Linked DNA regions of Egicoccus sp. AB-alg2. The protein of the gene in region 2 interacts with the protein of the main gene of each other region in a pairwise test. Links are inferred from orthologs where the notes say so. Each region holds a gene or a part of one and is shown on either strand. Other genes may lie near its edges.

Region 1 (15,285 bases), on a different replicon or contig from region 2:
ATCAGCGCCGCCCAGATGCGCGTGGAGACCAGGTAGGGGATCGGGCGTACGCCGATGACCTCGGCGGCGTCGATCTCCTCGCTGATCCGCATGGCGCCCAGCTCGGCGGTGTAGCCGGCCCCGACCTTGGCGGCCAGCGCCACGCCGGCGATCAGCGGTGTGATCTCACGCACGTTCGCGAACGAGCTGACCAGGCCGACGTAGGCCTGCGCGCCGATCTGCTCGAGGCCGGCGACGCCCTGCAGGCCGACCTGCGTGCCGGTGAAGAACGCCAGCGAGGCGATGACGAACAGCATCCCGCCACCGACGATGAACCCGCCGGCACCGACGACGACGTCCGAGATCTGCGGCAGGATGACCTTGCGCCACCACTTGAGGCTGAACGGCAGCGCGGACAGTGCTTCGCCCCAGAACCGCAGCTGGTCGGTGAACTCCTCGAAGGGCCGCAGCGGCCGGGACACCGCACGCAGGGCGCGGACGTCTGCGCGGGGGGTGAGACCGGGTTGGTGGGCACCGGGGGTGAAACCGGGGTCGGTGGCGGCCACGGCTCAGACCTTCGGCGGGACGAGCTGGAAGTACAGCGCCGTCAGCACGAAGTTCACGAAGAACAGCACGATGAAGGTCAGCACGACCGCACGGTTGACCGCGTCGCCGACCGCCTTGGGCCCGCCGTGGGCGCTGTAGCCGTACCAGCAGGAGATGGCCGCGGCGAGGTAGCCGAACAGGGTCGCCTTGATCATCGCCGACCACAGGTCGGGCAGGTGGGCGAGCTCGGTGAACGAGGAGAAGTAGGCCCCGCTGGTCCCGCCCTGGACCGGGACGGCCATCACCCAGCCGCCGAGGATGCCGGCGGCCGACACGAGCCCGTTGAGCAGCACGGCGACGAGGGCGGCGGCGAACAGCCGTGGCAGCACCAGGCGGTGCACCGGGTCGACGCCCATGACCTCCATGGCGTCGAGCTCGTTGCGGATGCGTCGTGAGCCGAGGTCGGCCGTCATGGCCGAGCCGCCGGCCCCGGCGATCAGCAGCGCCGTGGCGACCGGCGCGGCCTCGCGCACGATGCCGAGCACCATCGCCGCGCCGACCGAGCTCTCCGCGCCGAGCTGCCGGGCGAACGAGCCGACGTGCAGGGCGAGGATGACCCCGAACGGGATGGAGATCAGCACGACCGGGACCATCGTGACCTTGGCGATGAACCAGCACTGCTGGACGAATTCGCCGAACGGGAAGCCCCTGCGCACCGCGAACATGCCGTCGACGCCCATCGACGCGACGCCGCCGAGCTGTTGCACACCCGCCTTCACGCTGGGCATCCGGTCCTCCCGAGTCGTGCATCGCAACGAGCCGGTGGCGGGTCGGTGACGGCGTCGTGACGGACCGCGCGGACGGGGCACGGACGGCTCCCCGCCCATTCGGTCGCCACAGCGCTTGACCGTGCGCGGGTCGCGCAGCACACTCGCCAACCGCGACAACGCACTCGGGTGTGCGGAACGCGTCCCCCCAGGGTTCTTTGGCCCCCGACGAACAAGGATCCGACACGTGGCACCGGACGACGACGACGACAAGCGCGGCCGCCGTTCCAGCGGGTCACGCACCCTCGCCCGCGGGCTGGCGCTGCTGAACGCGCTCGGTGAGCACAGCGACGGCGCGACCGTCTCGGGTCTGGCGGAGTCCACCGGCCTGGACCGGGCAGTGCTGTACCGGTTGCTGGACACGCTGACCGGCGAGGGCTTCGTCACACGTGACCCGGAGACGCGCAAGTACCGCCTCGGGCTCTCGATGCTGGAGTTGGGGGTCCGGGCCGCGCAGGGACTGGAGGTCCGGCGCCTGGCCGGGCCGCCGCTCCGGGCGTTGTCCGAGGACACCAACGAGACGGCCTGCCTTGCCGTGCGCGACCGCGACGACCTCGTCGTCGTCGAGGTGATCGAACCCGGCGACCGGTTCGTGCAGGTCAACTACCGGATCGGGTTCCGCCACCCGCTGGGGGTCGCGGCCCACGGCAAGGCGCTGCTGGCGTTCCTGCCGGAGGGGGCCCGCAACCCGGAACTCCAGCCGGTGCGCCAGCGCGGTGTCGCCTACACCCGCGACGAGTTGGAGCCGGGCGCGTCGGGGGTCGCGGCGCCCGTCTTCGACCACACCGGTCGGGCGGTCGCGGCGGTCGGGATCGTCGCGCCGACGGCGCGGCTGCCGGAACCCGAGTCGATCGCCCTGCGGGTGCTGCGCAGCGCCCGCGAGATCTCCGAGCGACTGGGCTGGCGCCCGCGGCGGGCCACCTGACCGACACGTCATCCTCCCGGCGGGGCGGGCGGCGTCCAGCCCACCGCGGCGTCCCGCCCCGGCCGCGCCGGCCCGGTGGCTGGTCCGTCCGGCTGGTCGCTACGCGCACGGGCCGTGGCTCGACGTCCGCGCGGCGACCAGCATGCTCTTTCGGCCGGGTTCTCCCCGGTGGGAGGGCGAACGAGATGACGAGCTACCACCGGTTCGGGACGGTGCCACCGAAGCGGCACACCCAGCTGTGGCACGAGGGGCGGCTGCTGGTCGAGGAAGTGATCGGCCTCGAGGGCTTCGACGGTCCCTCCTCGACGCTCTACCACCTGCACCAGCCGATGCAGCTGCGCCAGGTCGGCACCTTCCGGCCGCTGGCCCGCGACGAGTGGCAGCCCGACCACCACCTCCACCACCACTTCGACAGCCGCGAGCTCGCGCCCGGGGGCGACGCGCTGACCGCGCGTCGGCTCCTGGCCTTCAACGACGACCTCGAGGTCTGGTTGTCGCGCCCGGACCGGGCCATGGTCGGCTGGTACCGCAACGGCGAGGCCGACGAACTGGTCTTCGTCCACGAGGGCGCCGGCACCTTCGAGACCGTGCTCGGCGACCTCCCGTACCGCGACGGCGATTACGTGGTGGTCCCGCGCGGGGTGACCTACCGCGTGGTGCCGTCCGGACCGGGGCCGCAGCGCCACCTCGTCCTCGTCTCCAGCGGTCTCGTCGAGGTCCCGGCCCGCTACCGCAACGGCTACGGACAGCTGCTGGAGCACGCGCCGTACTGCCAGCGCGACCTGCACGTCCCGGCGAACCTGCGCACGGTCGACGAGGAGGGCGACTACACGGTCACGCTGCGCATCCGCGGGGGGCTGCAGGACTACGTGGTCCCGTTCCACCCCTGCGACGTGGTCGGCTGGGACGGCTACCTGTATCCGTGGACGCTCAACATCCACGACCTCGAACCGCTGGCCAAGCAGATCCACCCGCCGCCGCCCGTGCACCAGACGTTCGAGGGTCGCGGGTTCATGGTGTGCTCGTTCGTGCCGCGGCCGGTCGACTGGCATCCCGAGGCCGTCCCGATCCCGTACAGCCACGCCAACCTCAACTCCGAGGAGCTCATCTACTACGTGGCCGGCTCGTTCGGGTCCCGCAAGGGCATCGACGTCGCCTCGCTGACGCTGCACCCGTCGGGCCTGACCCACGGCCCACAGCCGGGCGTCGCCGAGGCCAGCCTCGGCTCGACACACACCGACGAGGTCGCGGTCATGATCGACGCGTTCCGGCCGTTGCGTCTGACCGCGCTGGCGCGGGAGCTCGACCGCCCCGACTACGCCTGGTCGTGGACGCCGACGGTGCACCTGGACCAGGCGGCCGACCCGGCCGTGCCCACGCCCGGTCCGCTGGCCTGACCGGCCGGGGACGGACTGGCTTCGTCACCGGGGCCACGCCGGGTCGGCGCCCCGCCAGGTGTCTACGCTGGCCGGTCCTGGGGCCGCGGACACGGCAGGAGTGGCGACGGTGTCGGAGGAAGTGGAGCTCGCGACGGTCGAGGTGTTGGGCGCGCTCGCGTACGGGCAGCTGCGCTCGTTCCAGGTCACGGCCCGCGCGGTCGGTCACGCGCCCGACGCCCGCACCGCCGACGAGTTGGCGGAGCTCGCCGTCCGCGAGCACGCCGGTTACGTGCTGCTGCGTGACACGCTGGCCAGCCACACGGACCTGCCCGGCGCGGTGATGGACCGGCAGAAGCCCCACTTCGACGCCTACTTCGACCGTGTGCCGATGGACGACTGGTTCAGCGCCTGCGCCTTCTTCGCCCTGGGCCTGCCGATCGCGGCGGACTTCAGCCGTGAACTGGCACCGTCGCTCGACCGCGAGACGGGGATGGTGCTGGTCGCCTCCCTGGCCGACCGCGGCCCGTTCGAGCGTTTCGCGACCGCTCACCTCCGCGAACAACTGGTCGACGACACGGCCTGCGAACGCGCCCGCCAGCTGGTCGCCAACGTCCTCGGACGCGCGCTGCAGGGCTTCCAGGGCATCGTGTCGGACACGGACGCGCTGAAGGTGATCCTCGCCAGCGGTGCCGACGACGGCGAGACCGGCGAGACGCGGGTCAAGCGGCTGGCGATCGGCGTCATGCAGGGCCACCACCGTCGCATGATCGAGCTGGGCCTCGAGGACCTCGAGGAGATCACCTGACGGCCATTGGCGTGGACCGCGGCGTCCGCGCCCGGCCCGGCCCCCCCGAAACCGCCCGTCGCCTGCCGCCGCCCGCCCGTCGAGGAGCCCGCGTGGACCCGCTCGAGTCGTTCACCCTCGAGGAGTTGCGCCAGCGCCGCAGCGTGAAGTGGCGGACGTACCCGCCCGACGTGCTGCCCCTGTGGGTCGCGGAGATGGACGCGGCCCTGGCCGAGCCCGTCGCCCGTGTGCTGTCCGACGCCGTCGCGCGCAGCGACACCGGCTATCCGGCGGGCGACGGCTACCAGCACGCGATGGCCGACTTCGCGCGACGGCGCTGGGGCTGGGACGTGCCCGTCACACGGATGGCGCTGATGCCGGACGTCATGCGCGGCGCCATGGAGCTCGTGCGGCTCGTGACCGCGCCCGGCGCGCCGGTGATCGTGAACCCGCCCGTGTACCCGCCGTTCTACGCCTACCTGCGCCACGCCGAACGCACGGTCGTCGAGGTGCCGCTGGACGTCGACGGTCGTCTCGACCTCCGCGCCGTCGACGACGCGATGGCGGAACTCGCCGGGCGGTCGGCGGCCTACCTGCTGTGCAACCCGCAGAACCCGACGGGCACCGTCCACCGGCGTGAGGAGCTGGCCGCCGTCGCGGCTTCCGCGTCGCGCCACGGGGTGCGGGTCGTCGTCGACGAGATCCACGCGCCGCTGGTGCTGTCCGGGGCCGACTTCGTGCCCTACCTGACCGTGCCCGGCAGCGAGGACGCCTTCTCGCTGCTGTCGGCCTCCAAGGGCTGGAACCTGCCCGGGCTCAAGGCGGCCGTCGCGGTCGCCGGGCCGGCCGCGGCGGCACAGCTCGCCAGCCTGCCGGTCGAGGTGGCGCACGGCGCGACGCACTTCGGGGTGCTGTCCCACACCGCGGCGCTGCGTGACGGCGAGGACTGGCTCGACGCCGTGGTGGCCTCAGTGACCGAGCGGCGGGCACGGCTCGGCGACCTGCTGGCACGGCATCTGCCGGACGTGCGGTGGCGCCCCGGCGAGGCGACCTACCTCGCCTGGCTCGACTGCCGTGGACTCGGGCTCGACCGTGACCCGGCCGACCACTTCCTGGCGGCCGGGGTGGCGGTCGTCGACGGCCGGGACTTCGGCACGGGCGGCGAGGGCCACGTCCGGCTCAACTTCGCCACCTCGACGTCGATCCTCGAGGAAGCCGTGCACCGGATGGCGGCCAGCCTCTGACGGCCGGGTCAGCCGGTCACGTGCTCGAGGTGGACGTCGGCCCAGGCCGGGTCGGGCGCCGGGAAGTCGTCGCGCCAGTGGCCGCCGCGTGACTCCGTGCGCAGCCGTGCGGCGCGCACCAGCACCCGCGACACCCGCAGGGCGTGCCACAACTCGACTTCGTCGTCGGCCGCGCCGGGACGGTGCAGGTCGGCCGACAGGGCCTCGAGTTCGGTCGCGACGGTGGCCAGCCCCGCCTCGGTGCGCACGGGCCCCGCGCCCTCGAGCATGGCGGTCCGCAGCCGCTCGCGCAGCGCCTGCGCGGGGACGGGCGCATGGTCCGCGAGTCGGGGAGGTTCGCCCAGTTCCCCGTGGCGGCCGGGCAGTTCGGCCGCGAGGGCCGTGGCCGCACGCGCGCCGAACACCAGCGCCTCGGTCAGGGAGTTGCCCGCCATCCGGTTGGCACCGTGGACGCCGGTCGAGGCCACCTCGCCGGCGGCATAGAGGCCGTGCAGCGAGGTGCGTCCGTCGAGGTCCGTGCGGACGCCGCCGACCTGGTAGTGGGCGGCCGGCGTGACCGGCACCCGTTCGGTCACCAGGTCGAAGCCGTACCGGCGGGCGCCGGCGAGCACGGTCGGGAACTCGTGCGCGAACGCCTGCTCCGACAGGTGCGTGGCATCGAGCCAGGCGGTGCCGTCGGGCTGGTCGAGGATCGCCTTGGCGACGACGTGGCGCGGTGCGAGCTCCGCGTCGGGATGGCGGTCGACGAGGAACCGTTCGCCGTCGGAGCCGTGCAGGGTGGCACCCGCGCCGCGGAGGGCCTCGGTCAGCAGGAACCGCCACGTCCCGGCGACGGCCAGCCCGGTGGGGTGGAACTGCACGAACTCCAGGTCACGCACGGCGGCGCCGGCCGCCATCGCCAGCGAGACGCCGTCCGCGGTCGCATGGGCGGGGTTGGTGGTGGCGGCGAACAGGCCGCCACAGCCGCCGGTGGCCAGCAGCACCGCCCGCGCCTCGACGGCCAGCAGCCGGCCGTCGGCGAGGACCCACAACCCGGTGACGCGCCGGGCCTCGTCCTGGGCCAGCGCCACGACGATGCCCGGAAGGCGCGAGACCTTCGGGGCGGCCGCGGCCCGCAGGACCCGCACCAGCTCGGCGCCGGTCGCGTCGGCGCGGTGCACCGAGCGGGGCACCCGCTGTCCGCCCTCGCGCGCGAGGTCGAGGTGCGCCGGGTCGTCGGAGGTGACCTCGCCCGGGACCCGGTCGAAGGCCGCGCCGAGGTGCAGCAGTTCGCGCACGTGACCGGGCGCCTCACGGGCCAGCACGGCGACGGCGACCGGATCGCACAGGCCGTCGCCGGCGAGCAGCGTGTCCTGTGCGTGCAGCTCGGGGCTGTCGTCGGCGCCGATCGCGACCGCCAGGCCACCCTGCGCCCAGGGCGACGAGCCGGAGTCGCCGCCCGGCACGCCCTTGTCCACCACGACCACGTCGAGGTGGTCGGGCAGCCGGCTGGCGGCGTAGAGACCGGCGACGCCCGCACCGACGATCACGACGTCGGCGCGGACCCGGTCGTCCACGATGTTGGGCGGGGGAGGGGGTGCGGAGATCGTCATGAGGCTCGCGTGCGTTCGGAGAGGGTGCGCCGGACCGTGAGGGAGTTCGTCAGCAACTCCCCGAACCCGTCCGGGTCGGCGAGCAGCCAGGAGTGGCCGGCGTCGGTCACGATGTCGCCCGGTGCGCCCGCCGCGTCGCACATCGCCAGGAAGGTCGCCTCCGGGACCACCTTGTCGGCCGAGCCCCACAGGATCGTCACCGGCAGGCCGCGCGCGGCCAGGGTGGCGAGTTCCTCGCGCAGGTCGGCGTTGCGGGCCAGTTCGCCGGCCCGCCACACCGCCGCGGGGTTGGTGACGGCGTTGCCGACGAGATCGCGCAGCACCACCGGCAGCACCCGCCGGTAGTCGCGCCGCCCGAACTCGCGGGGCAGGCGGAGCCCCCAGTCCCACAGCGGTCGCTCGGCCAGCAGCCGGTCGGCGCGTCCGCCGGTCTTCCACACCGAGCCGCCGATGGAGTTCACGAGCGTCAGCGACCGGGCGCGCTCGGGGTGGTACCAGGCCGTCGCGGTCGCCACGCCACCGCCGAACGAGTGCCCGACCAGCGCGGCCGGTTCCTCGACGCCCGCGTGGTCGAGCAGGTCGTCGACCCAGTTGGCCAGCTTCTCGAAGGTGTACTCGCCCGGCAGGGCGTCGCTGCGGCCGAAGCCGGGCAGGGCCGGCGCGAGCACCCGCCAGCCGCTGGCGGCGATGCCTGGCAGGGCGCGGGCGTAGGAACGGGCCGACAGGCCCCAGCCGTGCAGGAAGACCAGCGGCGGGCCGTCACCGGCCTCGCCGTAGACGGCGACGCGGCCCTCCAACGTCGTTCGGTGCCAGCGCAACTGAGCGTCGGGGGAGCTCGTCACCTGCCCTCCGTTGCCGCTGGACGAGACGACGGGGCGGTCACCGGCCGCCCCGTGACGGTCCCGGCGAGGAACCACCGCGGACCGCGACGGAGTCTAGCGGCGCCGCATGCGAGGCCCGGGTGCGGGTTTGCGGGGCCGGGCTGCGGCACGTGGGGCCCGGGTGCGGCATGCGGGCGGCTGGTGTGGCAGCCTGCGCCGGCGCGTCGGAACTCGAGGAGGTCAGCGTGGAGGTCGGGATCGTCGGTGGCACCGGGGCCCTCGGCCGCGGTCTGGCGCGCCGCTGGCTGGTGGCGGGCGTCGACGTGCGGCTCGGATCGCGGGACGCGTCGCGCGGGCAGGCGGCGGCCGACGAGCTGCGCGCAGAGCTGCCGGACGCCGCCGGACAGGTCGTCGGCGTCGACAACCTGGGCGCCTGCGAAGCGCCGGTGGTCGTGCTGGCCGTCCCGTACGAGGGGCTGGATGCGGTGCTGGAGCCGCTGGCCCCGGCCGTCGAGGGCCGGATCGTCGTGAGCGCCGTCAACCCCCTGGCCTTCGACGCACACGGTCCCTACAACGAACCCGTCGCCGAAGGCAGTGTCGCGCAGGCCTGCGCCGCCAGGCTGCCGGGCGCCCGGATGACCGCCGCGTTCCACAGCGTCTCGTCGACCGCACTCAAGCGCCTCGACACGCCGCTCGAGGACGATGTCCCGGTGTTCGGCGACGACACCGAGGCCGTCGACGCCGTGGCGACGTTGGCGAACCGGATCGACGGGGTGCGGTCGTATCCGGCCGGCGCGCTGCGGCTCGCCGCGCCGCTCGAGGGGCTGACAGCGGTGATCATCGCCGTGAACAAGCGCCACAAGGCTCACGTCGGCCTGCGCCTCAGCCGCCTCACCCCCCGCTGAACCGGCTCACCGCGCGCCTCGGGTCTCCGTCACCATGGCCCTGCGGGCGTGGCACGAAAGAGCGGGCCCGGAATGGCCACGTGCGGTATGCGCCTTTCGGACTGATCCTGTCGCTCGGGCGGCTTGACTCGGCCGGTCACTGTCATCGGCGAACGAGGCACCCATGCCGTCCAGATCCATTGGCCGCGTCCACCGCTACCTGCTGTTGGTGGCAGCGGTGGCCTTCACCCTCACGGTCACGCCGCTGCTGCACGCCCACGAGCTGGCGTGTGCACACGACACCAGTTTCTTCGCCTGCAACCCGGCCGCCGCCCACCTCGGCCCCGGCGACACCATGGACAAGGGTGACGCCGCCGCCGACTTCGACCCCGACGCAGAGCCCGGTGAACCAGGGCCCATGCCCGCGATGGCAGCCGACGCCGGGGAGTTCGTGACGCTCGGTAACTACGACCCCCAGAACTCGATCGCCGACGTGTGGGCGCACAAGCGGGTCGCGTACCTCGCGAGCTGGCGCGCGGGCTGCCGGTCCAGCGGCGTCGAAGCCGTCAGTCTGCGCGACCCGGCGAACCCGACGCCGCTGTCCCGATTCGCCGACGCCGAGAGCAACCCGGAGCTGGCCGGCACCTGGACCGAGAAGGTGATCGTCCAGCGCGTCAACACCCGCCATTTCCGCGGTGACCTCGCGGCCGTCTCGTTCCAGCCCTGTTCGCTCAGCTCGGACGCCTTCCGTGGGTTCGGCGTCTATGACGTCTCCGACCCCACCGACCCGGTGGAGCTGGCGCTCGTGCCGACGGACAGCCCGTACGGCGTTCACGAGCTCTGGCTGGAGGCGCGCCCGAACGCCGCCTACGTCTACACCGCCGCCATCTACGCGGAGTACGCCACACGGGGAGCCGAGAAGGACTTCATGGTCTTCGACGTCTCCGAGCCGGGCGAGCCGGTGCGGATCTCCGAGTGGGGGATCACCGAGGAACTCGGCATCGACATCTTCGACGGCAAGGGCCTGAACTTCGTGCACTCCGTCATCGGCGACGGGCGTCGCGCCTACCTGTCGTACTGGGACATGGGGACCGTGATCCTCGATCTCCGTGACCCCGCCAACCCCGTGTACGAGGGCAACACCGGCGACCTGTACCGCCCCGAGGACGAGGGCAACGCCCATTCCGCCTGGTTGGCGCAGGGCGGCAACGTCCTCATCCAGACCGAGGAGGACTTCTCCGTCGCGCCCCAGTACGACGCCGATGGCGAACTCGTCCGCGAGCAGGCGTGGGGCTATCCGCGCTTCTACGACATCTCGAACCCGACCGAGCCGGTGCATCTGGCCGACTTCGAGCTGCCGACGACGCGCCAGCTCCCGCCGCCCGGGCCGAACGACTACACGGTCCACGACCCGAAGGTGCGCGGCAACACGGTGTTCTTCTCGTGGTACGCCGAGGGCATCGTCGCCGTGGACATCGCCGGGATCCGCAACGGCGGGGAGCCGACCTTCGTCGCCCAGTGGAAGACGCCGACGCCGAACCCGAACCCGATCGGGCCAGGCGAGCGACCGGGCAACGACACCAGCGTCTGGGGCGTGGCGCTCGACGGTGACCTGGTCCTCGCCTCGGACCGGAACTCCGGGCTCTACGTGTTGCGCCTGCAACGCTAGACCGCCGCGGGAGGGGCGACGGCGCCCGTCGCCCCTCCCGTCATCCGAGGTCGTCTCCCGAATCGGCCTGCAGCGCGTTCAAGGGCGCGTTCGGCGGGCAACTCGCCCTTGGACGCGGTGCACCGCCGCGTGCAGCATCGACAGTGTCTGCGGAATGCAGCAGGGTCGGCGCGAGCAGGTGATGGGTGGGTGCTATCTCGCTCTCCTGGGCGACGAGGTGCAGCACCGTGGAGACGTGGAGAACGAAACGGCCCACTCGGCTTCCCCGGTTCGGTAGCGACGCGCGACGCCAGACGCGGACACCGGCGGGGGACGTGAAACCGTCGAGAAACGGTGGCGGGGTGGCCACCGAAGGCCACCCCGCCGACCGTCACGTGCTTCGGCTCAGTCGAGCGGCGTGCCGTCGTGGACCAGACGCCAGGAGTCCTCGAAGATCTCCTCGGGGTCGATGACACCGACGTCGGACACGTAGTCGATGATCAGCTGCCGGACCTCGCGCTGCTCGTCGAGGAGCACCGGCGCGGTCGTGACGTGCGGGAACCCGCCGCCGCCCGACTGGCGGTAGTTGTTGATGGCGACCGCGAAGCGCTGCTCCGGGTCGAGCGGCGCACCCTCGAACTGCAGGTTCTGGATGCGCTCGCCGACCGGCTTGGCGACGTCGACGTCGTAGGTCAGCCCACCGATGATGTCGTAGTTGTAGTGCGGCTCGTTGTTGGCCTGGAGGATGGTCTCCGGGTCGACCGGCCAGCTCGACGGCGTCTGGAAGTACTTCGCGGAGTACTCCAGGAAGTCGGCGATCTGGGCGCCGGTGAGTTCGACCGCCAGCAGCGTGTTGTCGTAGATGTAGGCGCTGGCGACGTTGCGGATCGTCACCTGGCCGGCCGGGATGAAGGCGTCGCGGGTGAACGGCGCCGCGATCGACAGCACCGGCAGGTCCGGGCCGCCGAGCGCCTCGAGCCGGGCCTCGACCTCACCGATCTGCGCGGTGTGGATGAGGTCCATGATCGGGGTGTCGCGGTAGACCGACTCGCGACTCGACCACTCGCCGGTCGAGGTCCCGATCGGCGTGTTGACGTAGGCGACCGTCGTCTCGTGCGCCTCGCGGGTGAGGTCGAGGATCGCCGGGTCCGGGGCGACGCTGGTCGCGTTGCGCACGTGCGAGCCCTTGTGCGCGACGGTCCACTGACCGCGCTCGAGGCGCAGCGTGAAGTCCATCACGGACAGCTGGCGGCCGTGCTGCTGGGGCTGGGTGACCAGCACCTGCTCGCCGGTGACGTCGTTCGCAATGAAGCGCTCGGGGATCGACACGTGCGTGTGCCCGACCAGGATCGCGTCGAGGCCGGCGACCTCCTGGGCCAGCTCGGTGGCGGCGTTCTCCAGCGGCAGCTCCGGGCCGTAGCTGGAACGGCTGGTCAGCCCGGAGTGGGCAACGGCGACGACCAGGTCGGTCTTGCGCGCCAGTTCGGGTACGAAGCGCTTGGCCGACTCGACGATGTCACCGAACTCGAGCACACCCTCGACGTGGCGCTGGTCCCAGATGGCGACGCCCGGCGGGGTGAACCCGATGATGCCGACGTCGACGGGCTTGTGGCCCGGCACGTTGACGCGGCGGATGGTGTAGGGCTCGTAGGCCGGGTCCTGCGTGCCGTGGTGGTAGGTGTTGGCCGACAGCAGCGGGAAGTCGGCCTGCTCGATGAAGCCGTCGAGGAAGTCCAGCCCGTAGTTGAACTCGTGGTTGCCGACCGACGTCGCGTCGAAGCCCATGTGGTTCATGGCGGCCGCGATCGGGTTGTCGGTCATGCCGGTGTCGCGCTCGACCTCGGCGTAGTAGTACGCGAGCTGGTTGCCCTGCAGGAAGTCACCGTTGTCCAGCAGCAGGGTGCGCTCGGCGCCGCGCTCGGCACGGACCTCGTTGACGAGCGTCGAGAGGTGCGCGAGACCGCGGGCGCTGGAGAACGGCGCGTCCGCGAAGTAGTCCCAGTCCCAGACATGACCGTGGATGTCGGTCGTGCCCATGATGGTCAGTTCGAAGGTCTTGGCGTCGTGACCGGGGGTGCCAGCGGGCTTGGCCTGGGCGAGCCCGCTGGTGGCCAGGGTCAATGACAACAGCAGGACGAGCAGCAGGGTGGCACGGGAACCGCGCCGGATGCCGCCCGCCCCCGGCTCCGGGCACAGCCCGGTGGAGGTGTGCGTCGACAAGGGATGCCCTCTTCGTCGAGATTCGTGACGGGGGCGGACGGCGCCGCCTCTCCGACCGGCGTCGCCGGGCACTGCTCGCCCCCGTGCTTCCGGACCGGAAGCGCGCGGAGTGTAGACAGGCGTCCACTCGTCGCGCGTCCACGGCCGACGAACGCCGGACCGCGCGCGGGTCGACCCGCGGGAACTCAGCGGGCGGCGGCGCGCTCGTCGGCCACGGCCTGCCGGTAGCCGGCGACCAGCCGGGCGGTCAGCGGCCCCGGGCGTCCGTCGCCCAGCGGCCGCCCGTCCACCGCGACCAGGGGCACCACCTCGCGGGTCGTCGCCGTCAGGAACGCCTCGTCGGCAGCAGCCAGCCCGTCGGCCGTCAGCGTCCGGGCCTCCACCGGGATGCCGAACCGTTCGGCGACCTCCAGGACGACCTGCCGGGTCACGCCGGCGAGCAGGCCCGCGTCCGTCGGCGGGGTGACGAGGACCCCGTCGACCACGGCGAACAGGTTCGAGCTGGCCCCTTCGAGGACCTCGCCGGACGGGCTGGTCAAAAGGGCCTCGTCGGCGCCTTCCTCGCGGGCGCGGCGCTTGGCCGTCACGGCCACCAGGTAGGAGACCGCCTTCACGTGCGGCAGCTCCCGCGCCATCGGGACCGTGATCGCCCGCAGGCCCACCTCGGTGCGTCGCGGGTCCAGCTGCAGCCGGTGCGAGGTGACCACGATCGTCGGCTCGCCGACGGCTCGGCCGGGGAACGGCGAGTCCGGTTCGATGCTGCCGGCCGAGACCGTCAGACGGAGCGCGCTGTCCTGACCGTCGAGGGCGTCGAGGTTGGCGCGCGCCGTGTCGGCGACCGCCGCACACAGCACGTCGCGAGGGCCGGGCGAGAAGCCGAGCTCGGCGGCACCGGCGATGGCCCGGTCCACGTGACCGGCGAGGCGGAAGACGTGGTCGCCGTAGGCCCGGAAGGTCTCGAAGACCCCCTCGCCGTTCCGGAAGCCGCGGTCGAAGACGGACACGGTCGCCTGCTCGGCCGGCATCAGACGACCGCCGATCCACACCTGCAGGGAAGCGCTCATCGCGGCTCCGTGCGTCCGTGGCCGGCGACGGCCGGCGAGCCGGGCCCGCCGCCGTCCGGCCGCCGGGCCCCGACGGCCCGCAGGAACGCGGCGGCCTTGTCGAAGCTCTCCCGACGCTCGTCGTCCGGGTCGGAGTCCGCCACGATCCCGCCGCCCGCGCCGTAGTCGACCTGCCCGCCCGGGTGCAGGGTGGCGGTCCGGATCGCGACGGACAGGCGCGCCGCCCCCGGTGAGAGGAAGCCGACCGCGCCGCAGTACCAGCCGCGGCGGGCCTGCTCCAGCCGTTCGATGATGCGCATCGCCGCGATCTTCGGCGCGCCGGTGATCGAGCCGCACGGGAACGTGGCACGGAGCAGGTCGCCGTAACCGACGTCGGCGCGTAGGTCGCCGACCACCGTGGAAACCAGGTGCCAGACGGTGGGATGTGCCTCGACGACGGCCAGCTCGGGCACCTGCACGCTGCCGTCACGGCACACGCGCCCGAGGTCGTTGCGCTCGAGGTCGACGACCATGACGTTCTCCGCCCGGTCCTTGTCGGAGGTGGCCAGGTCGTCGGCGAGCGCGGCGTCGAGGTCGGGGTCGGGCGCGCGCGGCCGCGTGCCCTTGATCGGCCTGGTCATGACCCGGGAACCGTCGACGGCGAGGAACGTCTCCGGGGAGATGGAGGCCACGCCGATCGCAGGAATGGCGGCCGCGAACGGCGCGGGCGACTCATGCCGCAGCGCGCGGTACAGGCGCCACAGGTCGTGCGGCCAGCGGCTGGTGAGGCGCTGGGTCAGGTTGACCTGGAACACGTCGCCAGCGGCGATGTGTTCCAACACGGCACGCACGGCGGCGAGATGGGCGTCGCGGTGGAGGCTGGTGGTCAACGCGACGTCGGTCGTGGGGGACACCGCGGTCGCGGGGGAGGGCGGCGAGGTCCCGGGCGGCGTGGTCGTGGGGCGGGAGCGGGTGTCCAGCCGGCGGCACACCTCGCGGACCTCGGCCTCGGCGCGGCCGCGGCGGAGCAGGTCGCGGCCGACCACCACCACGCGGTCACGGGCGGGCGGGACGGCGACCACGACTTCGGTCAACTGCAGCCACAGGGCCGGGCTGCCGCGGTCGTCCGCCAGTCGCCGGGGCAGGTCCTCGATCCGGTGGCCCAGGTCGTAGGACAGCGCACCGACGAAACCGCCGGTGAAGGCGGGCAGGCCCGGCGTCGTCGGACGTGGGTCGGTGGGTCGAATCCCCAGGCGCTCGCACCACGCGTCCACCGCCGTGAAGGGATCCGCTCCCGCGTCGTGCACGCCACCTTCGCCGTCGACGAACCACGTACGGCTGCCGTCGTCGACCAGCCGGGCGGTGGACGGCGGCACCACGTAGGACCAGCCGT
Region 2 (10,112 bases):
GATGTCCGCCGCGCCTTCGGCGCCCATGACGGCCAGCTCGGCGTCGGGCCAGGCGAGCACCGCGTCGGCACCGAGGCTGCGCGAGTTCATCACGATGTAGGCGCCGCCGAAGGCCTTGCGCAGGACGACCGACACGCGCGGCACGGTCGCCGACGCGAAGGCGTGCAGCAGCTTCGCGCCCTTGCGGATCACCCCGCCGTTCTCCTGGGCGGTGCCGGGGAGGAAGCCCGGCACGTCGACCATGACGACCAGCGGGATCCCGAACGCGTCGCAGAAGCGCACGAACCGGGCGCCCTTCTCGCTGGCCGTCAGGTCGAGGACGCCGGCCAGCCACTTGGCCTGGTTGGCGACGATCCCGACGGTGCGGCCGTCGATCCGGGCGAAGCCCACGACGAGGTTGCGGGCCCAGTGCTCCTGCACCTCGAGGAAGCGGCCACCGTCGACGACGCCGCTGATGACGTCGCGGACGTCATAGGGCTCGCGACCGTCGACCGGGACGATGTCCCGCAGGTCGACCGACGCGGGCGGCTCGGGCGCGACCTCGGGCAGTGGCGCGGACGACGACGCGGGCAGGTAGCCCAGCAGATCGCGCGTCAGTTCGAACGCTGCCCGGTCGTCGTCGACGACGAAGTGGGCACAGCCCGAGCGCTCGCCGTGCACCTCGGGGCCGCCCAGCGAGCGGGCGTCGACGTCCTCGCCGGTGACGGCCTTCACGACCCGGGGACCGGTGAGGAACATGTAGGCCTCGTCGGTCATGACCGTGAAGTCCATCAGCGCGGGCGAATACACCGCGCCGCCGGCGCAGGGGCCGAGGATGAGCGCGATCTGCGGCACCCGGCCGGAGGCCGCGACGTTGGCGCGGAAGACCTGTCCGTAGCCGTCGAGGGCGGCCACGCCCTCCTGGATGCGGGCGCCACCGGAGTCGTTGATGCCGACCACCGGCACGCCACCGCGCCCGGCCTGCTGGATCGTCCGCGCGATCTTGTCGGCGTGGGCCTCACCGAGCGAGCCGCCGAGCACCCGCCGGTCCTGGGCGTAGACGTTGACGGGCCGGCCGCCGATCGCGCCCGTGCCGGCCACCACCCCGTCGGTGTCGGGACGGCGCTTGTCCAGCCCGAACTGGTTCGCGCGGTGCTGCCGCTGCGATCCCAGCTCGACGAAGCTGTCGCGGTCGAGCAGGCGGGACAGCCGCACCCGGGCGCCGTCGCCCGGCTGCAGGGCGGTCGGGTCGAGCGCCGGGGTCTCGATGTGGAGGGTGTCGGTCACGGAGAACCTCGCAGTCGCGGTGTTCGGGGGCCGGGCCGGGGCCGAGGTCGGCCGCCGGCCACGGCCGGTCAGGCGCGGGTGAGGACCAGGGCGGCGTTCTGGCCGCCGAAGCCCATGGAGGTGGACAGCGCCGCCTCGAACGTCACGGCGCGGGGTTCGCCCGCGACGACGTCGAGTGCGATGTCGGGGTCCTGCGTGGTCAGGTTGGCGGTCGGGGGCACGAGCCCCTCGCGCATGGCCTGGATCGCGAAGATGGCCTCCACGGCGCCGGCCGCGCCGAGCAGGTGGCCCGTCACGCCCTTGGTCGAGGTCACCACCAGGTCATCGGTGTGGTCGCCGAACACCTTGCGCAGCGCGCGGGCCTCGGCGACGTCGTTGAGCGGGGTCGAGGTGCCGTGTGCGTTGAGGTGCGCGATCGAGGTGGGGTCGATCCCGGCGTCCTCGACGGCGCGCTGGATGGCCAGGACGGCGCCGCCACCGTCCTCCGGTGGCGCGGTCGCGTGGAACGCGTCCGCGGACGCCCCGGCACCGGCCACGACCGCCAGCGGTGCGGCGCCGCGGCCCCGGGCGTGCTCCTCCGACTCCAGGACGAGGACGCCGGCGCCCTCCCCCATCACGAAGCCGTCACGGTCGACGTCGAACGGACGCGACGCGGCCGCCGGGTCGCCGTTGCGCGACAGCGCGCCCATCTGCGCGAACGCGCTGATGGACAGGGCGGTGATGCCGGCCTCGACGCCGCCGGCGAGCACGACGTCGGCGACACCCGAGCGGATCAGGTCGCGGGCGACGTGGATCGCCGAGGCGCCTGCCGCGCAGGCGGTGTTCACGGTCATGTTCGGCCCGCGTGCGCCCGTGCGGATCGCGATCGTCCCGGCCGCCGTGTTCGACAGCATCTTCGGGATGAACATCGGGCTGGCCCGGTTGGGGCCCTTCTCGAGGAAGCGCGGGTACTCGTCGGCCCAGGTCTCGGCACCACCGATGCCGGAGCCGAGCAGGATGCCGACCCGGTCCGGATCGGTCGCGACGATCCGTTCCGGGTCGTCGTCGACGTCCACCAGGCCGGCGTGCTGGACGGCCTCGCGCGCCGCCAGGACGCCGAGGTGGGTGAAGCGGTCGAGGCGACGCTTGGCGCCCCGGCCGAGCTCGGCGTCGGCGTCGTAGGCCGGGACGCGGCAGCAGATCGTCACCGGGGTGCCGGCCGCGGCCAGCTCCTCGTCGACCACCGCGGCGGCCTTGCCGGCGAGGACCCCGTTCCAGGCGTCCGCCAGCCCACGGCCGGCCGGGGTCACCAGACCCATGCCGGTGACCACGACGTTGCGTCGTGCGTTCATCGCGGACTCCTTCTCCTGTGGTCGATCCCCCGTCGAGGAGGCGCAGGTCGCGGCGCGCCCCCGAGCGGAGGTCAGGCCGCGGCCTGCTGCTTCTCCGTGATCTTGTCGATGGCGTCCTGCACGGTGCGGACGTCCTCGAGCTCCTCGTCCTCGAGCTTCACGCCGGTCTCCTCCTCGAGCACGAGGGTGAGTTCGACGACGTCGAGCGAGTCGAGGCCGAGCGCCTCGAAGGTCGCGTCGGGGGTCACGTCCTCGGCCGGGACACCGAAGGTGTCGACGAGGACGGTCTGGAAGGTGGCGAACAGGTCCTGGCTCATGGGTGGTCCCTCCTGGAGGGTCGGGGTTCCCGACCGGACGTCGGGAAGGGCACCGGCCCGATCGGCGGGCCGGAGGTCTGGGACGGGGCGGCGGTCAGATGCCGGCGCCACCGTCGACGGGGACGACGGCGCCGGTGATGGAGCCGGCGGCCTCGGAGGCGAGGAAGGCGACGGTGGCGGCCACCTCGTCGGCTTCCACGGGGCGCCCGGTCGGCGCCTGGGCGAGCAGCGCCTCGCGCGCCTCGTCGCCGAGCGCGTCGGTCATCGCGGTGGCCACGAAGCCCGGGGCGACGACGTTGACGGTCACGCCCTTGCGGCCGACCTCGCGGGCGAGCGACTTGCTGAAGCCGATCAGCCCGGCCTTGGAGGCCGCGTAGGCGGTCTGGCCGACGTTGCCGCGCAGGGCGACCACGGACGCGACGCTGACGATCCGGCCGAAGCGGGCGCGCAGCATCGGGCGCATGGCGGCACGCGAGACGAGGTAGGCACCGCGGAGGTTGACCTCGACGGTCCGGTCGAAGCGGGCCGGGTCGAGGCGCAGCAGCAGGTCGTCGTCGGCCACGCCGGCGTTGTTCACGACGACCGCCAGCGTGCCGAGTTCCGTGGCCCGCTGGACGGCCGCGGCGACGGAAGCCTCGTCGGTCACGTCGATCCGGACGGCCTCGGCGTCCCCCTGGCAGTCGGCGGCGACCTTCTCGGCGGCCTCGGCGTTGCCGCCGTAGCCGACGAGCACGTGGTGGCCGTCGGCCGACAGCGCGCGGCAGATCGCGGCGCCGATGCCGCCGCTGCCGCCGGTCACGAGTGCGATACGGGTCATGCGGTGCCCTCGTCGCTGGTCGGGTCCGGGTTCCAGGTCAGCAGGCAGGCACCCCAGGTCAGACCGGCCCCGAAGGCGGTCAGCAGCACCGTGTCGCCGGGGTGCAGCCGCCCGCGGTGGCGGGCGTCGGCCAGAGCGAGCGGCACGGACGCGGCGGAGGTGTTCCCGTGCTGGTCGACGGTGAGGTGCACGCGGTCGCGGTCGACGCCCACACGCTGGGCGACCGCGTCGAGGATGCGGATGTTGGCCTGGTGGCCGACGAACAGGTCGACGTCGTCGATGGTCCGGCCGGCGCGCTGCAGCACGTCGTTGGCGGCGGCGGTCATCCGCGCCACGGCGTTGCGGTAGACGTCGCCGCCGCGCATGGTCAGGTAGTGGCTGCGGGCCTCCAGGACGGCGGCGCTGACGGGGGTACGGGTGCCGCCGGTCGCGGTCCACAGCATCGAGGGGTCGCGGCCGTCGGCGCCGAGGGAGAAGGGGCCGAGGCTGCCGGCGGCGTCCGGCACGAGGACCGCGGCGCCGGCACCGTCGCCGAAGAGGATCGCCACGCCCCGGTCGGTGGGGTCGACGATCCGGCTGAGCGTCTCCGCGCCGATCACCAGCACCGGGGCGTCCTCGACGAGCGCCATCGCCGAACCGACCCGCAGCCCGTACAGGAACCCGCTGCAGGCGGCGTTGACGTCGAAGGCACCGACCTCGGTGCCCAGGGCCGCCGCCACCAGCGGCGCCGTGCCAGGCACGGCGTGGTCGGGCGTGGTGGTCGCGACGATGACGGCGGCGACGTCGTCGGTGCCCATACCCGCGTCGGCCAGGGCCGCCTTGCCGGCCTCCAGTGCGAGGTCGGAGGTGGCCTGGTCGGCCGCGGCGTAGCGCCGCTGGGCGATGCCGGTGCGCGAGCGGATCCACTCGTCGGACGTGTCCAGCCCGCTGGCGGCCAGGTCGTCGTTGGTGACGACCCGCTCCGGCAGGTAGGCGCCCAAGCCGGCGATCGTGACGGGCGAGGCGCCCGCCACCTGGGACCGGGGGACCCAGCTCACCGGCGCACCCACAGCACGCCCTCGCCGGCCGACACGGCCTGACGGGTCCCGGCCAGGGCGCCACCGATGCGACCGTTGCAGGACGCGCGGACCTCGGCGGGGCCGTAGGCGCCCTCGACCGTGGCGACGACGTCGCCGCGGTGCACGACCGTGTCGGCGGCGACGAGGGTGCGCACCCGGCCGTCCACCGGCGAGGTGAGAACGGACATGGCAGGGATGGGGATCATCGCGTTGGCTCCGGTCGTACGAGGCGGTGGTTCGAGGGGGCGGTCAGGCGCGGGCGCCGGCGAACTGCGCGGCGACGGCGTCGACGTCCTCGGGGGTGGCCACGGTGTGCACGCGCACGTCGGGGACCGTGCGCTTGGCGAGCCCGGCCAGCACGCCGCCGGGCCCGACCTCGACGAGGTCGGTGACGCCCAGCTCGGCCAGGCGACCCTGCAGTTCGCGCCACCGGACCGGGGCCAGCACACCCGCGACCAGCGCGTCGCGGATGGCGGTGCCGTCGCGCAGGACCTCCGTGGTGGTCCCGGTCACGAGCGGCAGGGCCGGCGTGCGCACCTCGGCGTCGGCGAGCGCCGCGGCCAGGGCGTCCACGGCCGGCGCCATCGCCGGCGAGTGGAACGCCCCCTCGACGTCCAGGGGCAGGGCCCGGCCACCGGCCTCACGGGCGCGATCGCGGATGCGGCCGATGGCCTCCGGCGTGCCGGCGAGCACGACCTGGCCGGGCGCGTTGTCGTTGGCGATCACCAGATCCGGGTCCTCGTCGACCAGGACCTGCACGGCATCCGGCTGGAGCTTGACCAGCGCGGCCATGCCGCCGGGGTTGGCGGCGCAGGCGCGGCCCATCGCCTCGCCGCGAGCGGCGACGACACGGGCCCCGTCGGCGACCGGCAACGCCCCGGCGGCGATGGCGGCGGTGGCCTCTCCCAGGCTGTGGCCCGCGACCACGTCGGGCGTCACACCGGCGTCGGTGAGCGCCTTCCAGGCGACGAGCGACGCGGTCATGATGGTGGGCTGGGCATCGGCGGTGCGGGCGCCGGTCCCCTCGTCGGTCGCGAGGTCACGCACACTGCGGCCGATCGCGTCGGTCACCTGGTCGACCATGGCGAGGGCGGGGTGGCCGTCCCAGGGGTCGAGGCAGCCGGTCCGGTAGGAACCCTGACCGGGGAACACGAACGCGAGACGCACGCAGGCTCCTTCACGAGGCGAACGGGAGGGTGGAGGGGACGGGTGGACGGGAGGGAGGGGGACCTGGACGTGGATGCGAGTTGACACCGACGTCAATTTCAGATCGGCACGAGTTGACACCGACGTCAGTGTCTTGTCAAGGACCCCCCGCCGGCACCCGGCCCGTGCCCACCGCGCGGACCGGCGCCGGACCCGCGCTCACCTGCGGCTTCGCACTACGTTGCCGGGGTTGCGATGCGCGAGAAGGGAGATGCATGGACCGCGCGGCCTGCGCCATGCGCGACGATCGGGACCCGCTCGCGGACCGGCGAGGCCGGTTCGCGCTGCCCGACGGGGTCGTCTACCTCGACGGCAACTCGCTCGGAGCCCTGCCACACGGGGTCGCGGACCGGCTGCGCACGGTCGTCGAGCAGGAATGGGGCGTCGGGCTGATCCGGTCCTGGAACGAGGCCGCCTGGGTCGACCTGCCGGCCCGGGTCGCCAGCCGGCTGGCACCGCTGCTCGGCGCCGCCACGGACGAACTGGCGGTGGGCGACTCGACCTCGGTGAACCTGTTCAAGGCCCTGGCCGCGGCCCGCGCCCTGCGGCCGGAGCGGCGGGTGCTGCTGACCGACGACGGCAACTTCCCGACCGACGTGTACGTGGCCGGCGGGCTCGCGCACGTCCGCGGCGACCTCGAGGTGCGCGTGGTCGCCCCCGACGAGGTCCCGGCGGCGCTCGACCACGACGTGGCGGTGCTGGCGTTGACGCAGGTCGACTACCGCACGGGCGCACGGCGCGACGCGGCCGCGCTCACCGCCGCGGCACACGAGGTCGGCGCGGTCACGGTGTGGGACCTGGCGCACTCGACGGGCGCCATCGAGGTCGACCTGCACGCCTGGGACGCCGACTTCGCGGTCGGCTGCTCCTACAAGTACCTCAACGGCGGGCCCGGGGCGCCGGCCTACCTCTTCGTCGCGCGGCGCTGGCACGAGGCGGCGGACACCCCGGTGCGTGGCTGGTTCGGGCACGCCCGTCCGTTCGCGTTCGCCCTCGACTACGAGCCGGCCGCCGACGCCCGCCGGTTCCAGGTCGGCACCCCGCACGTGCTGTCGACCGCGGCGTTGGACACGGCGCTGGCGGCCTTCGAGGGCGTCTCGCCGGCCGACCTCGACGCCAAGGCGCGCAGCCTCACGGAGACGTTCGTCGCGCTGGTCGATGCCCACTGCGGTGACGAGGTCGAGGTGGTCTCGCCGCGCGACCCGGCCGCCCGCGGCGCGCAGGTCTCGCTGCGCCACCGCGAGGCGTACGCGCTGACGCAGGCCCTGATCGGCCGGGGCGTGATCCCGGACCACCGGCCGCCCGACCTCGTGCGCTTCGGCTTCGCGCCGCTGTACGTGCGCCACGTCGACGTCCACGACGCCGTGCAGGTGCTCGCGCAACTGCTGCGCAGCGGCGACTGGGACCGGCCGGAACACCATCGTCGCCGCACGGTCGTCTGACCGCCGACGCCCGTCGTCGCTCGGCGGTCACCGGCCCGGTCGTGCCGCGGGCCCGGCCCAATCGGGCATGCGGGCGTGCGCCCCCGCGGGGTCGTCGACGGTCGCCTCGAGGCGGCCGAGCACGGCCCGTAGCCCGGCGGCGGCGCCCGGGCGCAGCCCCAGACGGTGGGACGCGGGCAGTCGCGGCAGCACGCGGACCCGTAGCCGCGCGTCCGCGGGCAGCCCCGCCAACCGGCGTGCGGCGGCGAAGGCCTCGCGGTAGCCGCCGAGCTCGTCGACCAGGCCTCGCTGGCGGGCGTCGGCACCGGTCCACACCCGGCCGCGCGCGATCTGCTGCACCTGCTCGCGTGGCAGCCCGCGCCCGGCCGCCACCCGCTCGACGAAGTCGTCGTAGACCCGGTCGAGCAGTTGCCCGACCTGATCCCACTGCGCGTCGGTGAACGGCTGGTCGCTGGAGAACATCAGCGCGTTCGCGCCCCGGTGCACCTCGTCGGTGGTGATCCCGACCTTGTGCCGCAGCTCGCGGGCCACGAGCTTGCCGTACACCACGCCGATGGAGCCGGTCAGCGTCGCGGGCGAGGCCAGGATGCGGTCGGCGTCCATCGCGATCCAGTAGCCACCGGACCCGGCGAGGCTGCCCATCGACACCACGACCGGGGTCCCGGCCTCGCGGGCGTAGGCGACGGCCCGCCGGATGGCGTCGCTGGCGACCGCGGAGCCGCCGCCGCTGTCCACGCGGAAGACGATCGCACGGACCCGCTGGTCGCGGACGGCCTGCTGGAAGGCCGTCACGACCGTGTCGGCGCCCATGACCGGTCCGAGCGGCGACGGCCGGCCGCGACCGACCTGGATGGCGCCGCGACCATGGATCAGCGCGACCGTCGGCTGGTCGGGGCGCTGACGTCGCCGCAGCAGGGCGACGTACTGGCGCAGCGTCAGCAGCCGTGCCTGCGGCCCGACCCGCGCGAAGGCGGCCGCCATGGTCTGGTCGCGATAGGCGAGGCGGTCGACGAGGTGGTGGTCGCGCGCCTCCTCGGCCAGCAATGGTGCACGGTCGACAAGCTCGGCCGCCCGGTCGCGGGCGAGGCCCCGTCCACCCACCACCGCGTCGAGCAGTTGCTCCTGCAGGTTCGCCACGATGCGGTCGGCGGCTTCCCGGTGGGCCTCGGTGAAGGCCCGTTCGGTGAGCAGGTTCTTGGCGGTCTTGAACTCGTGGCGATGGTCGAGCTGGGGGACGACGCCGAGCTTGTCGAGCAGATCGGCGACGAAGGGCTGCACGACGCCGACCCCCACGACGCCGACCTCGCCGGTCGGCTGGAGGTGGACCTCCTCGAAGGCGGAGGCGACGAGGTACGCCAGCACGGCGTCCCCGGCCTCGCTGAAGGTCTGGGCGTGCGCGAACGTCGGCTTGCCGCTGGCGCGGAACGCCCGGACGGCGCCGGCCAGTTCCTGTGCGTGTGCCCAGCTGTCGGCGGGGGCGTCGACCCGGGCGACCAGCGCGCCGACGCGCCGGTCGCGGGCGGCCTCCTCGAGCGCGGCGACGACCTCCCGCAACGACGGCCCGCGGGCGCCGGCCATGCGGGCGACGGGGCTGCCGGGCGCGCCGTCGGTGACGGGCCGCGAGAGGTCGAGCGCGAGCACGAACCGCCGCCGTGGCCAGGGCAGGAGCCGGTGGATCCATCGGCGGCGGTCGGGCGGCATGGTCACCTCGTGGCGTCCCGCCGGCACCTCGGGCTAGAGGGAGATCCCCCGACCCTCGCTGGCGCCGATCTGTGTCGTGATGTGTTCGAGCACGTCGCGCGGCACGGCGTCGTCGAGCGACAGGGCCATGATGGCCTCGCCACCGGCCTCCGCGCGACCCACCTGGGCGGCGGCGATGTTGACGCCGGCCTCGCCGAAGCCGGTCCCCACGGTGCCGACGACGCCGGGCCGGTCCTCGTAGCGGAAGAACGCCATGTGCGCGGCCGGCTCGACGTCGACCGGCGTGTTCCAGACCTCGACGAGACGTTCGCGCGCGCCGGGATGCAGCAGTGTGCCCGCCACCCGGATGGCGGAGCCGTCGCGGGTCGCCCCGGACACCCGCAGCAGCGAGACGTAGTCCTCGGAGTGCGGATCGGAGATCTCACGCACGCGCAGGCCCCGCTCGTCCGCCAGCAGCGGCGCGTTGACGTAGGTGACGGGCTCGCTGGCGACGGCCGAGAGCATGCCCTTCAGCACGCTGAGTCCGACGACGCGGGCATCGTGGTCGGCGAGCTGGCCGCAATACTCCACCGTGACGTCACCGGCCAGGCCGTTGTCCGTGAGCGCGGTCAGCAGGCGACCCAGCTTCTCGCCCAGTGGCAGGAACGGCTTGACGTCCTCGTCGACCGGACCGCCCTGGACGTTGACGGCCGAGGGCACGAACTCACCGGCCAGCGCCAGGTTGACGTAGTCGGCCACCTGGGTGCCGGCCTTGTCCTGCGCCTCCTCGGTGGACGCGCCGAGGTGCGGGGTCACGACCGCGTTCGCCAGCCCGAACAGCGGCGAAGCCGTGGTCGGCTCGGACGCGAAAACGTCGATCGCGGCGCCGGCGATGACGCCGTCGCGCAGCGCGTCGGCTAGCGCCTGCTCGTCCACGATCCCGCCCCGGGCGACGTTGAGCAGCCGGGCGGTCGGCTTCATCAGCTTCAGCCGTT

What was found.
Region 1: the proteins of ACERM0_RS09760 (region 2) and ACERM0_RS04080 interact in binary tests that used the Escherichia coli proteins (3 or more experiments, as listed by UniProt). The link is inferred for Egicoccus sp. AB-alg2 from one-to-one orthologs.

Annotation. Positions count from the first base shown.
Region 1 is NZ_JBGUAX010000002.1:296,732-312,016, reverse strand. The notes cover bases 6,196-8,983. They hold ACERM0_RS04080 (alpha/beta fold hydrolase), read right to left. Parts: upstream 8,119-8,983; coding sequence 7,273-8,118; downstream 6,196-7,272. Other genes in these bases: npdG (NADPH-dependent F420 reductase), read left to right, coding at 8,343-8,983; ACERM0_RS04085 (L-aspartate oxidase), read right to left, coding at 6,196-7,276. Outside these bases: ACERM0_RS04115 (ABC transporter permease), read right to left, coding at 1-545; ACERM0_RS04110 (MlaE family ABC transporter permease), read right to left, coding at 549-1,313; ACERM0_RS04105 (IclR family transcriptional regulator), read left to right, coding at 1,540-2,277; ACERM0_RS04100 (homogentisate 1,2-dioxygenase), read left to right, coding at 2,463-3,674; ACERM0_RS04095 (ferritin-like fold-containing protein), read left to right, coding at 3,784-4,461; ACERM0_RS04090 (MalY/PatB family protein), read left to right, coding at 4,554-5,684; more of ACERM0_RS04085, read right to left, coding at 5,693-6,195; more of npdG, read left to right, coding at 8,984-9,002; ACERM0_RS04070 (LVIVD repeat-containing protein), read left to right, coding at 9,166-10,650; ACERM0_RS04065 (bifunctional UDP-sugar hydrolase/5'-nucleotidase), read right to left, coding at 11,035-12,849; ACERM0_RS04060 (aminotransferase class IV), read right to left, coding at 13,035-13,913; pabB (aminodeoxychorismate synthase component I), read right to left, coding at 13,910-15,285. UniProt on the Escherichia coli protein: The physiological role of BioH is to remove the methyl group introduced by BioC when the pimeloyl moiety is complete. It allows to synthesize pimeloyl-ACP via the fatty acid synthetic pathway through the hydrolysis of the ester bonds of pimeloyl-ACP esters.
Region 2 is NZ_JBGUAX010000004.1:462,200-472,311, reverse strand. Bases 1,292-4,079 are described here. They hold ACERM0_RS09760 (acyl carrier protein), read right to left. Parts: upstream 2,915-4,079; coding sequence 2,669-2,914; downstream 1,292-2,668. Other genes in these bases: ACERM0_RS09750 (beta-ketoacyl-ACP synthase III), read right to left, coding at 3,728-4,079; fabG (3-oxoacyl-ACP reductase FabG), read right to left, coding at 3,009-3,731; ACERM0_RS09765 (beta-ketoacyl synthase), read right to left, coding at 1,335-2,597. Outside these bases: ACERM0_RS09770 (acyl-CoA carboxylase subunit beta), read right to left, coding at 1-1,266; more of ACERM0_RS09750, read right to left, coding at 4,080-4,768; ACERM0_RS09745 (hypothetical protein), read right to left, coding at 4,765-4,977; ACERM0_RS09740 (ACP S-malonyltransferase), read right to left, coding at 5,039-5,956; kynU (kynureninase), read left to right, coding at 6,211-7,437; signal peptide peptidase SppA, read right to left, coding at 7,465-9,138; serA (phosphoglycerate dehydrogenase), read right to left, coding at 9,172-10,112. UniProt on the Escherichia coli protein: Carrier of the growing fatty acid chain in fatty acid biosynthesis.